DNA from 3 places in the Streptomyces sp. NBC_00820 genome. Region 1 is predicted to be linked to each of the others. Evidence: predicted binding sites of a transcription regulator. Region 1 holds the regulator's gene; each other region holds the start of a gene.

Evidence for each region. The regulator HrcA, encoded in region 1, represses chaperone genes, less so after heat shock. The targets are predictions, from matches to a motif close to TTNGCACTCNGNNNNNCNGAGTGCNAA.
Region 2: a site for HrcA is predicted at 1,929-1,955, ahead of groL (chaperonin GroEL). Genes of this name have one in related genera too.
Region 3: a site for HrcA is predicted at 1,856-1,882, ahead of groES (co-chaperone GroES). Genes of this name have one in related genera too.

Annotation. Positions count from the first base shown of each region.
Region 1 covers NZ_CP108882.1:2,889,589-2,893,860, forward strand. Annotated here, with positions in the region: gene OIB37_RS13210 (nitronate monooxygenase) at 1-336, opposite strand, end outside; gene dnaJ (molecular chaperone DnaJ) at 415-1,554, opposite strand; gene hrcA (heat-inducible transcriptional repressor HrcA) at 1,555-2,571, opposite strand; gene OIB37_RS13225 (MBL fold metallo-hydrolase) at 2,745-3,467, shown strand; gene OIB37_RS13230 (DUF3097 domain-containing protein) at 3,502-4,272, shown strand, end outside.
Region 2 covers NZ_CP108882.1:3,825,537-3,829,808, forward strand. Annotated here, with positions in the region: gene groL (chaperonin GroEL) at 144-1,766, opposite strand; gene OIB37_RS17275 (cold-shock protein) at 2,144-2,347, opposite strand; gene OIB37_RS17280 (MoaD/ThiS family protein) at 2,787-3,062, opposite strand; gene thrC (threonine synthase) at 3,059-4,272, opposite strand, start outside.
Region 3 covers NZ_CP108882.1:4,874,117-4,878,388, reverse strand. Annotated here, with positions in the region: gene groL (chaperonin GroEL) at 1-1,282, opposite strand, end outside; gene groES (co-chaperone GroES) at 1,401-1,709, opposite strand; gene OIB37_RS22155 (polysaccharide deacetylase family protein) at 2,128-2,979, opposite strand; gene OIB37_RS22150 (polysaccharide deacetylase family protein) at 2,976-3,893, opposite strand; gene OIB37_RS22145 (class I SAM-dependent methyltransferase) at 4,089-4,272, shown strand, end outside.

The DNA.
Region 1 (4,272 bases):
GGTCTCGTACCAGGCGGCCTCGCCGGCCAGCTGCTGTGCGTAGAGCTCGACGGCACCGGAGGGGGGCGGGGCGTCGGCCGCCGCACCTGAGCCGGTGACCGCGCCGGGATACTCCGGCTGCGGCATGAACACGTTCACACCGAAGGGACGGTCGGTGAGTCCGCGCAGCTGCTTGATCTCCTGGTACATGCCGTCGGCCGTCTTGTACCCGGCGGCGAGAAACCCCAGTCCCCCGGCCTCGGACACGGCCGCGGCGAGCCGTGGCACGGAGACACCGCCCGCCATGGGTGCCTGCACGATCGGCAGGGGAAAGAGATCGGTCAGCGCGGAGGACATGACCGCATGGTGTCATGTCCTCCGGACAAGTCCGAATCGGCCCGGGGGTGCCTTTCGGCACCCTCTGCCTCACCGGTGTCAGCGCCCGTTGAACGCGTCCTTCAGGCGGGAGAACAGCCCCTGCTGCCCGGGCTGGAACTGGCCCGTGGGCCGCTCCTCGCCGCGCAGCTTGGCCAGCTCCCGCAGCAGCCGCTCCTGCTCGGGGTCGAGCTTGGTCGGCGTGGTGACCTCGACGTGCACGATCAGATCGCCCCGGCCGCCGCCCCGCAGATGCGTGACGCCCCGGCTGTGCAGCGGGATCGACTGCCCCGACTGCGTGCCGGGCCGGATGTCGACCTCCTCCATGCCGTCCAGCGTCTCCAGCGGCACCTTGGTGCCGAGAGCCGCCGCGGTCATCGGGATGGTCACCGTGCAGTGCAGGTCGTCGCCGCGCCGCTGGAAGGTCGAGTGCGGCAGCTCGTGGATCTCGACGTACAGGTCGCCGGCCGGACCGCCACCGGGGCCGACCTCGCCCTCGCCGGCCAGCTGGATGCGCGTGCCGTTGTCGACACCGGCCGGGATCTTGACCGTGAGGGTGCGCCGGGAGCGGACCCGCCCGTCGCCCGCGCACTCGGGGCACGGGGTGGGGACCACGGTTCCGAAGCCCTGGCACTGCGGGCAGGGCCGGGAGGTCATGACCTGGCCCAGGAAGGACCGGGTGACCTGCGAGACCTCACCGCGACCGCGGCACATGTCACATGTCTGGGCGGAGGTGCCCGGGGCCGCGCCCTCACCGTTGCAGGTGTTGCAGACGATGGCCGTGTCGACCTGGATGTCCTTGGTGGTCCCGAAGGCCGCCTCGTCCAGCTCGATCTCGATCCGGATCATGGCGTCCTGGCCGCGCCGCGTGCGCGAGCGCGGGCCGCGCTGCGACGCCGTGCCGAAGAACGCGTCCATGATGTCGGAGAAGTTGCCGAAGCCGCCGGCTCCGAAGCCGCCCGCGCCACCGGCGCCGCCCGACTGGGACAGCGGGTCGCCACCGAGGTCGTAGACCTGCTTCTTCTGCGGGTCCGACAACACCTCGTAGGCGGCGTTGATCTCCTTGAACCGCTCCTGCGTCTTCGGATCGGGATTGACGTCCGGATGCAGCTCGCGCGCGAGCCGACGGAACGCCTTCTTGATCTCATCCTGCGACGCGTCGCGGCGCACGCCGAGAACGGCGTAGTAATCCGTGGCCACTTACGACTCCGCCAGGATCTGTCCGACGTACCGTGCCACTGCGCGTACCGCTCCCATCGTTCCCGGGTAGTCCATGCGGGTCGGTCCGACCACGCCGAGCTTGGCAACCGCCTCGCCGCCCGAACCGTAGCCGACCGAGACGACGGACGTGGAGTTGAGTCCCTCATGGGCGATCTCGTGCCCGATGCGCACGGTCATGCCCGGATCCTTCGCCTCGCCGAGGAGCTTGAGAAGCACGACCTGCTCCTCCAGTGCCTCCAGGACGGGCCGGATCGTGAGGGGGAAGTCATGTCCGAAACGGGTGAGATTGGCGGTGCCGCCGATCATCAACCGCTCCTCGTTCTCTTCGACCAGTGTCTCCAGCAGAGTGGAGAGCACTGTGGAGACCGTACCGCGATCCTCGGCCTCGAATGACTCCGGGAGGTCCTCGACCAGTTGCGGCACGTCGGCGAACCGGCGTCCCGCGACCCGGCTGTTGAGCCGTGCCCGCAGGTCGGCGAGGGAGACCTCGCTGCACGGAGCCGGGCAGTCGACCATCCGCTGCTCGACCCGGCCGGTGTCCGTGATCAGCACGAGCATCACGCGCGCCGGGGCGAGCGAGAGCAACTCCACATGCCGCACGGTGGACCGGGTCAGGGACGGGTACTGCACGACGGCGACCTGCCGGGTCAGCTGCGCCAGCAGCCGCACGGTCCGCGCCACGACGTCGTCGAGGTCGACGGCGCCTTCGAGGAAGTTCTGGATGGCCCGCCGCTCGGGCGCGGTCATCGGCTTCACGCCGGCGAGCCTGTCGACGAACAGCCGGTAGCCCTTGTCCGTGGGGATCCGCCCGGCGCTGGTGTGCGGCTGGGCGATGAACCCCTCGTCCTCCAGGGCGGCCATGTCGTTGCGCACGGTGGCCGGGGAGACCCCGAGGTTGTGCCGCTCGGTGAGCGCCTTGGAACCCACCGGCTCCTCGGTGCCCACATAGTCCTGGACGATGGCGCGCAGCACCTGAAGCCTGCGTTCACTCAGCATCCGCGCGCACCTCCCTCACGTCGTCCCCACGGGCCACACGGTCTCTCGCTTGGCACTCTGCGCATGCGAGTGCCAGCCTTCACCGGCCCAGTGTACGGCCGTGGGGTGCTCACTGGGCAAGGCCGGTCCCGCCGCGACGGCTCACGCGGATCTCGTACGGATAGCGTCGCGGTATGACGGTGACTTGGGAAGACCTGGGGTGGGAGCGACTGGCCCCGGGCGTCGGCCGGTGCCGGCTGCCCGGCTGGGACTGCACGGTGGGGCTGGTTCTCGGCGAGGGTACGGCACTGTTGGTGGACGCGGGGTCCAGCCTGGCGGAAGGTGCCCGGCTGCGGGCCGCGGTACGGGAGCTGACCGGCCGCGATGTGACTCATCTCGCGCTGACCCACCCCCACTTCGACCATGTCTTCGGCGCCGCCGCGTTCGCCGGGGCCGAGGTGTACGCCGCGGTGGGCCTGGAGGCGGTGCTCGCGCACGAGCGCGCGGAACTGCGGCGGGACGCGATCAGGAACGGGCTGCCGGCCGCCGAGGCGGACGAGGCGGCGGACGTGGTGTCCCGGCCCGTCCATCCGGTCTCGGGCGAGTGGACCCTCGACCTCGGGGGCGGCCGCCAGGCGCTGCTGGCCAACGTCGGCCCCGGCCACTCCGCCCACGATCTCGCGGTCCTGGTCCCCGGCACCCCGGAGGTCGTCTTCTGCGGTGACCTGGTCGAGGAGTCCGGCGAACCGCAGGCCGGCCCGGACGCCGTGCCGTCGCGGTGGCCGGCCGCGCTGGACCGGCTGCTCGCGCTGGGCGGCGAGGACGCGCTGTACGTACCCGGTCACGGAGCGGTGGTAGACGCGGCGTTCGTACGACGGCAACGGGACGAGCTGGCGGCGCGTTTCGGCGTGTCTTGAGTACCGGGCCGCCGCTTCTCCTATCGTCATCCGAATGCGCCCACCCGTCTCCCACCACCGCCCTTCCAACGAGGGCCCTTCGGGCCCGCGCCTTCGTACGTACACCCCCGACCTGACCCCGCCCTGGAAGAAGCCGAAGCCCGTGCCCGAGGTCGCGGCCGAGCCCGGCCTGGTGGTGGAGGAGCCCGGTACCGGCTTCTGCGGGGCGGTGATCCGCTGCGAGGCGGGCACGGTGACACTGGAGGACCGCTTCGGCAAGCACCGGGTGTTCCCGCTGGAGCCGAGCGGTTTCCTGCTGGAGGGCAGGGTGGTGACGCTCGTACGACCGCCGTCCTCGGGCCCGGTACGTCCCACCCGTACCGCATCCGGCTCGGTCGCCGTCCCCGGCGCCCGCGCGCGCGTGGCCCGCGCCGGCCGCATCTACGTCGAGGGCCGGCACGACGCCGAGCTGGTCGAGAAGGTGTGGGGCGACGACCTGCGCGTCGAGGGCGTCGTCGTGGAGTACCTGGAGGGCGTGGACGACCTGCCGTCCGTCGTCGAGGGGTTCGGGCCCGGCCCGGACGCCCGCCTCGGTGTCCTGGTGGACCACCTGGTCCCCGGCACCAAGGAGTGGCGCATCGCCCAGTCGGTGACGAGTGAACACGCACTGGTGGTCGGCCACCCCTACATCGACGTCTGGGAGGCGGTGAAGCCCTCCGCCCTGGGCATCGAGGCGTGGCCCCGCGTCCCCCGCGGCCAGGACTGGAAGACGGGCGTCTGCCGGGCACTGGGCTGGCCGCACGAGAACACGGGCGCGGTGTGGCAG
Region 2 (4,272 bases), 940 kb from region 1:
TTCCTTAAGCAACCGAGAGTACGACGCCCCGCATTCCGTTCCCTCGCGGGCCCCCGTGTGACCCCGGACACGCCCGAGGGCGGCACCTCCTGCCGGAACAGGGGGTGCCGCCCTCGGTAAGGACGTTGATCGACCGGGGTCGATCAGAAGTCCATGTCACCGCCCGGCATGCCGCCGCCGGCCGGCGCGGCGGCCTTCTCCGGCTTGTCGGCGATGACGGCCTCGGTGGTGAGGAACAGCGCGGCGATGGAGGCGGCGTTCTGCAGCGCGGAACGGGTCACCTTCGCCGGGTCGATGATGCCCTCGGCGACCAGGTCGACGTACTCGCCGGTCGCGGCGTTCAGGCCGTGGCCCGGGGTCAGGTTGCGCACCTTCTCCACCACGACACCGCCCTCGAGGCCGGCGTTGACGGCGATCTGCTTCAGCGGGGCCTCGAGCGCGAGCTTCACGGCGTTGGCGCCGGTCGCCTCGTCACCCTCGACGTCCAGCTTCTCGAAGACCGGGAAGGTCTGCAGCAGGGCCACGCCACCACCGGCGACGATGCCCTCCTCGACCGCGGCCTTGGCGTTGCGGACGGCGTCCTCGATGCGGTGCTTGCGCTCCTTGAGCTCCACCTCGGTGGCGGCACCGGCCTTGATGACCGCGACACCGCCGGCGAGCTTCGCCAGGCGCTCCTGCAGCTTCTCGCGGTCGTAGTCCGAGTCGCTGTTCTCGATCTCGGCGCGGATCTGGTTGACCCGGCCCTGCACCTGCTCCGAGGAGCCGGCGCCGTCGACGATCGTGGTCTCGTCCTTGGTGACGACGACCTTGCGGGCGCGGCCCAGGAGGTCCAGGGACGCGTTCTCCAGCTTGAGGCCGACCTCCTCGGAGATGACCTCGCCGCCCGTGAGGATGGCGATGTCGCCGAGCATGGCCTTGCGGCGGTCGCCGAAGCCCGGGGCCTTGACGGCGACGGACTTGAAGGTGCCGCGGATCTTGTTCACGACCAGGGTCGACAGGGCCTCGCCCTCGACGTCCTCGGCGATGATCAGCAGCGGCTTGCCCGACTGCATGACCTTCTCCAGCAGCGGGAGCAGGTCCTTGACCGAGGAGATCTTGGAGTTGGCGATGAGGATGTAGGGGTCCTCGAGCACCGCCTCCATGCGCTCCATGTCGGTCGCGAAGTAGGCGGAGATGTAGCCCTTGTCGAAGCGCATGCCCTCGGTGAGCTCGAGCTCAAGACCGAAGGTGTTGCTCTCCTCGACGGTGATGACGCCTTCCTTGCCGACCTTGTCCATCGCCTCGGCGATGAGCTCGCCGATCTGGGTGTCGGCGGCGGAGATGGACGCGGTGGAGGCGATCTGCTCCTTGGTCTCGACGTCCTTCGCCTGCTCCAGCAGGGCGGCGGAGACGGCCTCGACGGCCTTCTCGATACCGCGCTTCAGGGCCATCGGGTTGGCACCGGCGGCGACGTTGCGCAGGCCTTCCTTGACCAGGGCCTGGGCGAGAACGGTCGCGGTGGTCGTACCGTCACCGGCGACGTCGTCCGTCTTCTTGGCGACTTCCTTGACCAGCTCGGCGCCGATCTTCTCGTACGGGTCCTCGAGCTCGATCTCCTTGGCGATGGAGACACCATCGTTGGTGATCGTGGGGGCGCCCCACTTCTTCTCGAGGACGACGTTGCGGCCCTTGGGGCCGAGCGTCACCTTGACGGCGTCCGCGAGCTGGTTCATGCCGCGCTCGAGGCCGCGCCGCGCCTCCTCGTCGAACGCGATGATCTTGGCCATGTGAAGTGGTCCCTCCAGGACTGGGGGTGATTCCTTCGGACCGCGCCCGCGCCCGCGACGGACGGCTCGCCGGCCTTGTGGTTCCTTGCCCCACCCGGCCTGCGGGCCTCACCGACCCGGTCCTTCGTTGTCACTCTCACCTTCAGAGTGCTAACGCAATGATTAGCACTCGGCATGCCCGAGTGCAAGGCTGCGCCCGCGAAGCGGGCTCGAATAGGGGTGGTGGTCGGGCGACGGGCGGGCGCAAGCGCCTCGGGGGATGCAGCGAGAGCGTCAGCCGCGCGCGAACAGGCGCCGGGCGAGGCGGTCCGGCGGCCGCCGGACACGACGAAGGGCCCGCACCCTGTGCCGGTGCGGGCCCTTCGCTGCGAAAACGTTCAGGCGGTGACGCGAACCATGTCGGCCTGCGGGCCCTTCTGGCCCTGCGAGATCTCGAACTCGACCCGCTGGCCCTCTTCCAGGGTGCGGTAACCGTCCATCTGAATGGCGCTGTAATGGACGAAGACGTCCGCGCCACCGTCGACCGCGATGAAGCCGTAGCCCTTCTCCGCGTTGAACCACTTGACGGTGCCCTGAGCCATGCCTAACTCCCCTATTACTGGCCCTTGCACAGATCCACCCTTCGCGGACCCGGGTCAGACCTCGCCCCCCATCGGTCGGGGGCGTGCGCCGGAACGCGTCGACCGCGGCCGAATGTATCTGCCCAACTGCCCTCTGCAACAGGTCAATCGGACGAGAATTCCAGAAGAGCGCGGTCCGGAATGTGGCGAGAATTCGCCTGAATTCAGGGCAAGTCGGGCCCTGCAAAAACCACAAATGCCGCAAACAACCCGGGCATTTTGGCTACTTCTTATCGGGCGCGCGGCATGAATCCAGTGCTCCCGACCAGTGGCCCAGGAGCGCGTTCCCCAACTCTACCGTGCTCAATCACGCAGAATGGCCCCCTCCGCTTCTCTCACGGAGGGGGCCATTCGATGAACAGTCGGTAACCGCGATTACCGAAGGTAATACCGGGCCCTGTCAGCCGCCCGCGACGGCCGGAATGATGGAGACGCCGGCACCGTCCGGGGTGACCGTCTCCAGGCCCCGCTCGAAACGCACGTCGTCGTCATTGACGTACACGTTGACGAAACGGCGCAGCTTGCCCTGGTCGTCCAGTACCCGGGCGGCGATCCCCGTGTGGTGCTTCTCCAGGTTCTCGATGACCTCGGCCAGCGTCGCCCCTTCGGCGGCGACCTCGGCCTGACCACCGGTATAGGTACGCAGGATGGTCGGAATGCGAACGGTCACGCTCATACGAGGCCAGCCTCTCGGAAGGATTCCAGGGTCGGGCGGATGACGGCGGTCGGACCGGTGCCGGCCACCGCGTCGAGGGTCTTGAGGCCGTCGCCGGTGTTGAGGACGACCGTGGTGAGCGTCGGGTCCAGGGCGCCGCTCTCGATGAGCTTCTTCGTGACGCCGACCGTCACCCCGCCCGCCGTCTCGGCGAACACGCCCTCCGTGCGGGCCAGCAGCCGGATGGCGGCCACGATCTCCTCGTCGGTCACGTCCTCCACCGCACCGCCGGTGCGGCGCGCGATGTCGAGGACGTACGGCCCGTCGGCCGGGTTGCCGATGGCGAGGGACCTGGCGATGGTGTCCGGCTTCTGCGGCCGTACGACGTCGTGGCCCGCCTTGTACGCGGCCGACACCGGCGAGCAGCCCTCGGCCTGTGCGCCGAAGATCCGGTACGGCCGGTCCTCGACCAGCCCGAGCGCGACCAGCTCCCGCAGCCCCTTGTCGATCTTCGTGAGCTGGGATCCGGAGGCGATCGGAACCACGATCTGGTCGGGCAGCCGCCAGCCGAGCTGCTCGCAGATCTCGTACGCCAGGGTCTTGGAGCCCTCCGCGTAGTACGGCCGCAGGTTGACGTTGACGAAGCCCCAGCCCTCGCCGACCGGGTCGCCGATCAGCTCGGAGCAGAAGCGGTTCACGTCGTCGTAGTTGCCCTCGATGCCGACCAGCTCACCGCCGTAGACGGCGGCCATGACGATCTTTGCCTGCTCCAGGTCGTGCGGGATGAACACGCAGGAGCGCAGGCCCGCGCGGGCCGCGGCGGCGCCGACCGCGCCGGCCAGGTTGCCGGTGGAGGAGCAGGACAGGGTGGTGAAGCCGAAGGCGCGGGCGGCCTCCAGGGCCTGGGCGACGACGCGGTCCTTGAAGGAGTGCGTCGGGTTCCCGGAGTCGTCCTTCACGTACAGCCCGCCGGTGACACCCAGCTCGCGGGCGAGGTTGCGGGCCTCGACGAGCCGGGTCCAGCCGGGGTTGAGGTTGGGCTTGGCGGCCACGTCGGCGGGGACGGGCAGCAGGGGCGCGTAGCGCCAGATGCTCGCGGGGCCGGACTCGATCCGCGCGCGCAGTTCCTCGGTGTCGTACGCCGAGAAGTCGTAGGCGATCTCGAGGGGGCCGAAGCACTCCTCGCAGGCGAACACCGGGCCGAGCGGTACTTGGTGGCCGCACTCGCGAC
Region 3 (4,272 bases), 2.0 Mb from region 1:
CGTCCAGGACCTTCACGGCGTGGACGAGCGCGGAGCCACCACCGGAGACGATGCCCTCCTCGACCGCGGCGCGGGTCGCGGAGATGGCGTCCTCCAGACGGTGCTTCTTCTCCTTCAGCTCCACCTCGGTGGCGGCGCCGACCTTGATCACGCACACGCCGCCGGCCAGCTTCGCGAGGCGCTCCTGGAGCTTCTCGCGGTCCCAGTCGGAGTCCGTGTTCTCGATCTCGGCCTTGATCTGGTTGACGCGGCCCGCGATGTCGGCAGCGTTGCCGCCGCCGTCGACGATGGTCGTGTCGTCCTTGGTGACGGTCACGCGGCGGGCGGAGCCCAGCACGTCCAGACCGGCCTGGTCGAGCTTGAGGCCGACCTCCTCGGAGATGACCGTGGCGCCGGTGAGGACGGCCATGTCCTGCAGCATCGCCTTGCGGCGGTCACCGAAGCCGGGGGCCTTCACCGCGACGGCGTTGAAGGTGCCGCGGATCTTGTTGACGACCAGGGTCGACAGGGCCTCGCCCTCGACGTCCTCGGCGATGATCAGCAGCGGGCGGGAGGCGCCGGCCTGGATGACCTTCTCGAGGAGCGGCAGCAGGTCCTGGATGGACGTGATCTTGCCCTGGTTGATCAGGATGTACGGGTCGTCGAGGACGGCCTCCATACGCTCCTGGTCGGTGACGAAGTACGGGGACAGGTAGCCCTTGTCGAAGGCCATGCCCTCGGTGAAGTCCAGCTCCAGACCGAAGGTGTTGGACTCCTCGACGGTGATGACACCGTCCTTGCCGACCTTGTCCATCGCCTCGGCGATCAGCTCGCCGACCTGCTGGTCCTGGGCGGACAGCGCGGCGACGGCCGCGATGTCGGACTTCTCCTCGATCGGGCGGGCCGAGGCGTGCAGCTCGTCGGAGACGGCCTTGACCGCGGCGTCGATGCCCTTCTTCAGGGCGGCCGGGGAGGCGCCGGCGGCGACGTTGCGCAGGCCCTCGCGGACCAGAGCCTGGGCGAGCACGGTGGCGGTGGTGGTGCCGTCACCCGCGATGTCGTTGGTCTTGGTCGCCACCTCCTTCACCAGCTGCGCGCCGAGGTTCTCGAACGGGTCCTCGATCTCGACCTCACGGGCGATCGTGACACCGTCGTTGGTGATGGTGGGAGCGCCGAACTTCTTGTCGATGACGACGTTGCGGCCACGCGGACCGATCGTCACCTTCACCGTGTCGGCCAGCTTGTTGACGCCGCGCTCAAGGGCGCGACGGGCGTCCTCGTCGAACTTCAGAACCTTCGCCATGACAGCGGGAGCCCTCTCGGAAAATCTGGGTGATATGACACTGCGCCCCGGACGCCCGGCTACTTATGGGTCGCTGGGGGCCAGGGGCGCAGTCAGGAGCAGAAATGCCCGGGGTGAACTACTTCTCGATGATCGCGAGCACGTCGCGAGCCGAGAGGACGAGGTACTCGTCGCCGTTGTACTTCACCTCGGTGCCGCCGTACTTGCTGTACAGCACGATGTCGCCGACCTTGACGTCGAGCGGCAGGCGCTCGCCGTTCTCGAAGCGGCCCGGACCCACGGCGAGGACGGCGCCCTCCTGGGGCTTCTCCTTCGCGGTGTCCGGAATGACCAGGCCAGAGGCCGTGGTCTGCTCGGCGTCGAGCGGCTGGACCACAATGCGGTCCTCGAGCGGCTTGATGGCAACCTTGGAGCTGGTGGTCGTCACGATCCGACCTCCCCCTTCGGAGATCTCACGGGGTTATCTGTCTGAGGTGGCGACCAGGTGGATCCGTCGTCGCGGGTGCCGGACCTGCCCGTCGCGTAGTTGGCACTCTCGTCTGCCGAGTGCCAGAGCCGAGACTATGACCGCGATTAGCACTCGGTCAAGCGGAGTGCCAATTGCCGTGCGGCGCGTCGGCCGGGTCGGGCTGGTGGAGTTGGCCCGCTCGTGGTGTCGGGGCCGCCGTCATCGGGGGCTGCCGCCCCCGGCCCCCCGCTGTCGGCCCCGCCCCCCGCTGTCGGCCCTGAACGGGCCTCGTCCTCAAACGCCGGACGGGCTGAGAAATGCGCGACCAGGCTGTCGAGTCACCGGTGGGCCCGATCGACAACCGGACGGACCCCCGAACCTCCAGGCGGACTCCGCGCTAGAGGTAGTCCTCGAGGTGCGCCACCGTCAGGCCGCGTTCCTGGGCCCGGCGCAGCAGGTGCGTCGTGCGTTCCCCGAGGGTTCGGCCCGGGGTTTCGTCTGGGCCGACCAGGACGATGTCGCCCGCGTGGAGGTGCTTGTCGCCCCGGGCGTAGGCCAGGCCGCCGGAGGTCACGGTGGCGCGCCACAGGACGATCGCCGAGATGCCGCAGTCGGCGGCGGCGCGCAGGGTGGTGCGGTCGTACCGGCCCTGTGGCGGGCGCAGGAGGCGGGGGCGCCGGCCGAAGCGGGAGCCGAGCCGGTCCTGCTGACCGCAGATCTCGGCACGCTGTCCGGCGTAGGACAGCCCGCGCAGCGCGGGGTGGTCGAGGGTGCGGTTCTCGACGTCGGCTCCGGCGGAGCGGAGGCGGGCGGCGCGGCCGTAGGCGGGACCGGTGACGCTGCCGGCGAGGAAGAGGCTGACCGGGAGCCGCAGTTCGCGGACCATGTCGGCGAAGCGCGGGTCGCGTTCGGCGCCGTCGTCGTAGGTGAGGAAGACGACCCGGTCGGTGGTGGCGACGCGGTCCACGACCCGGGGGCCGGCGGCGTCGCCGGTGTGCGCGGCCAGCGGGCGGACCGGCCTGCTGGGCGGGGCGGCGAGCGGGGTCGTCAGACCCCAGTGGCGGTACGCCTCGTCCCGTCGCGGGCTCGACGGCCGTACGCCCGCGGCGGCCTTCTTGCCGAGGCGTTCGATGGGGTCGACGGACTGGGCGCAGCCGGTGAGGAGAAGGACCGAGGCGGCGAGTACGACGGCCGCGGCCCGGCGTCCTGGATGCCTTTGGCCGCGCCGCTGCCGCCCCGGGTGCCTCACAGGTAGTCCTCCAGGCGGGCGACGGCGTAGCCCTCGCGCGTGACCCTGTTCAGGAACCGGCGCATGTCGTCGACCATCGTGCCGTCCCAGTCGTCCTGGCCACGGAAGTGGGTGAGGACGATGTCGCCGGGGTGCAGGTCCTCGTCGTCCTCCCGGTACTCCCAGTGGTCGACGTAGACCTCCTCGTCCCAGATCGGCGCGTACTTGATGCCGCAGGACTTGGCGGCGCGCAGGGTGTCGCCGTTGTAGTTGCCGTAGGGCGGCCGGAAGACGGTGGGCGCCTTGCCGAACTCCTTCTTCATGATGGCCTGCATGCCGCAGATCTCGGCCCGCTGCTCGTCGTAGTTCAGGCCGGGCAGGTAGGGGTGGGTCAGGGTGTGGTTGTTGAGGGTGTGACCCTCGGCCTGCATCTTGCGGAAGTAGCCGTAGTCGTCCTCGACCAGGTAGTTGCTGAGGAACGCGCTGTACGGGATCTTCAGGTCGCTCATCATGCGCAGGAACGCCGGGTCCTTCTCGGCGCCGTCGTCGATGGTGAGGAAGACGATCTTCTTCTTGGTGGGGACGGTGGTGAAGACCGGCGGGAGGTGGTCCTCCTCCTGGCCGTCCACCTCGAAGCCGTCGCGTGCGGTGATCTTCGGCTTGTGGGCCGGCGGGGCCGGGGGCGTCAGGGGCACCTGGTCGAGGTTCCAGCGCTGGGCGGCGGCGACCAGGCGGGTGTGCTCGGCGGCGAGCCGGGCGGCCGGGTCCAGGGACTGGGCGGGGCCGCCGTGTCCGGACTCTCCGCCGGGGCCGGACCGGGCACCGGAGTCCGTGCCGGGGACGGAGCAGGCGGAGAGGACGGCGGTGGCGGCCAGCGCGGCGGCCCCGCAGCGGACCGCCGCCTTCGGCAGCCGCGGCCACTTCGGGAGCGGCATGCGCTCGGGAAGGGACATCCGCTTCGGGAGCGAGACCCGTCCAGGAAGGGACATCCGCTTCGCGAGCTGTGACTGAATTTTGTCATTTTGTACTACAGGTCGCATGGTGCCGGATCCTCGCAGGCCGCGGCCCCGAACCCGGTCCGACACCGCCGCCGGAGGCGCACGGTCCACCGACTGGCCCACAATGTCCCGGTGAACGACCTGCTTCCCTCCTTCCAGGCGCTGCTCACCCCCGAGGGCCGGGCCCTCCTCGACGAGGTGCGCGGTACGGCCCCCGCGGACGAACTCGCCGTCGCCACCCGGCTGCGCCGCACGCATCCGCCGGAGCTGGTCTCGGCGGCCATCGGCCAGGCCCGGCTGCGGCAGCGGGCGGCGG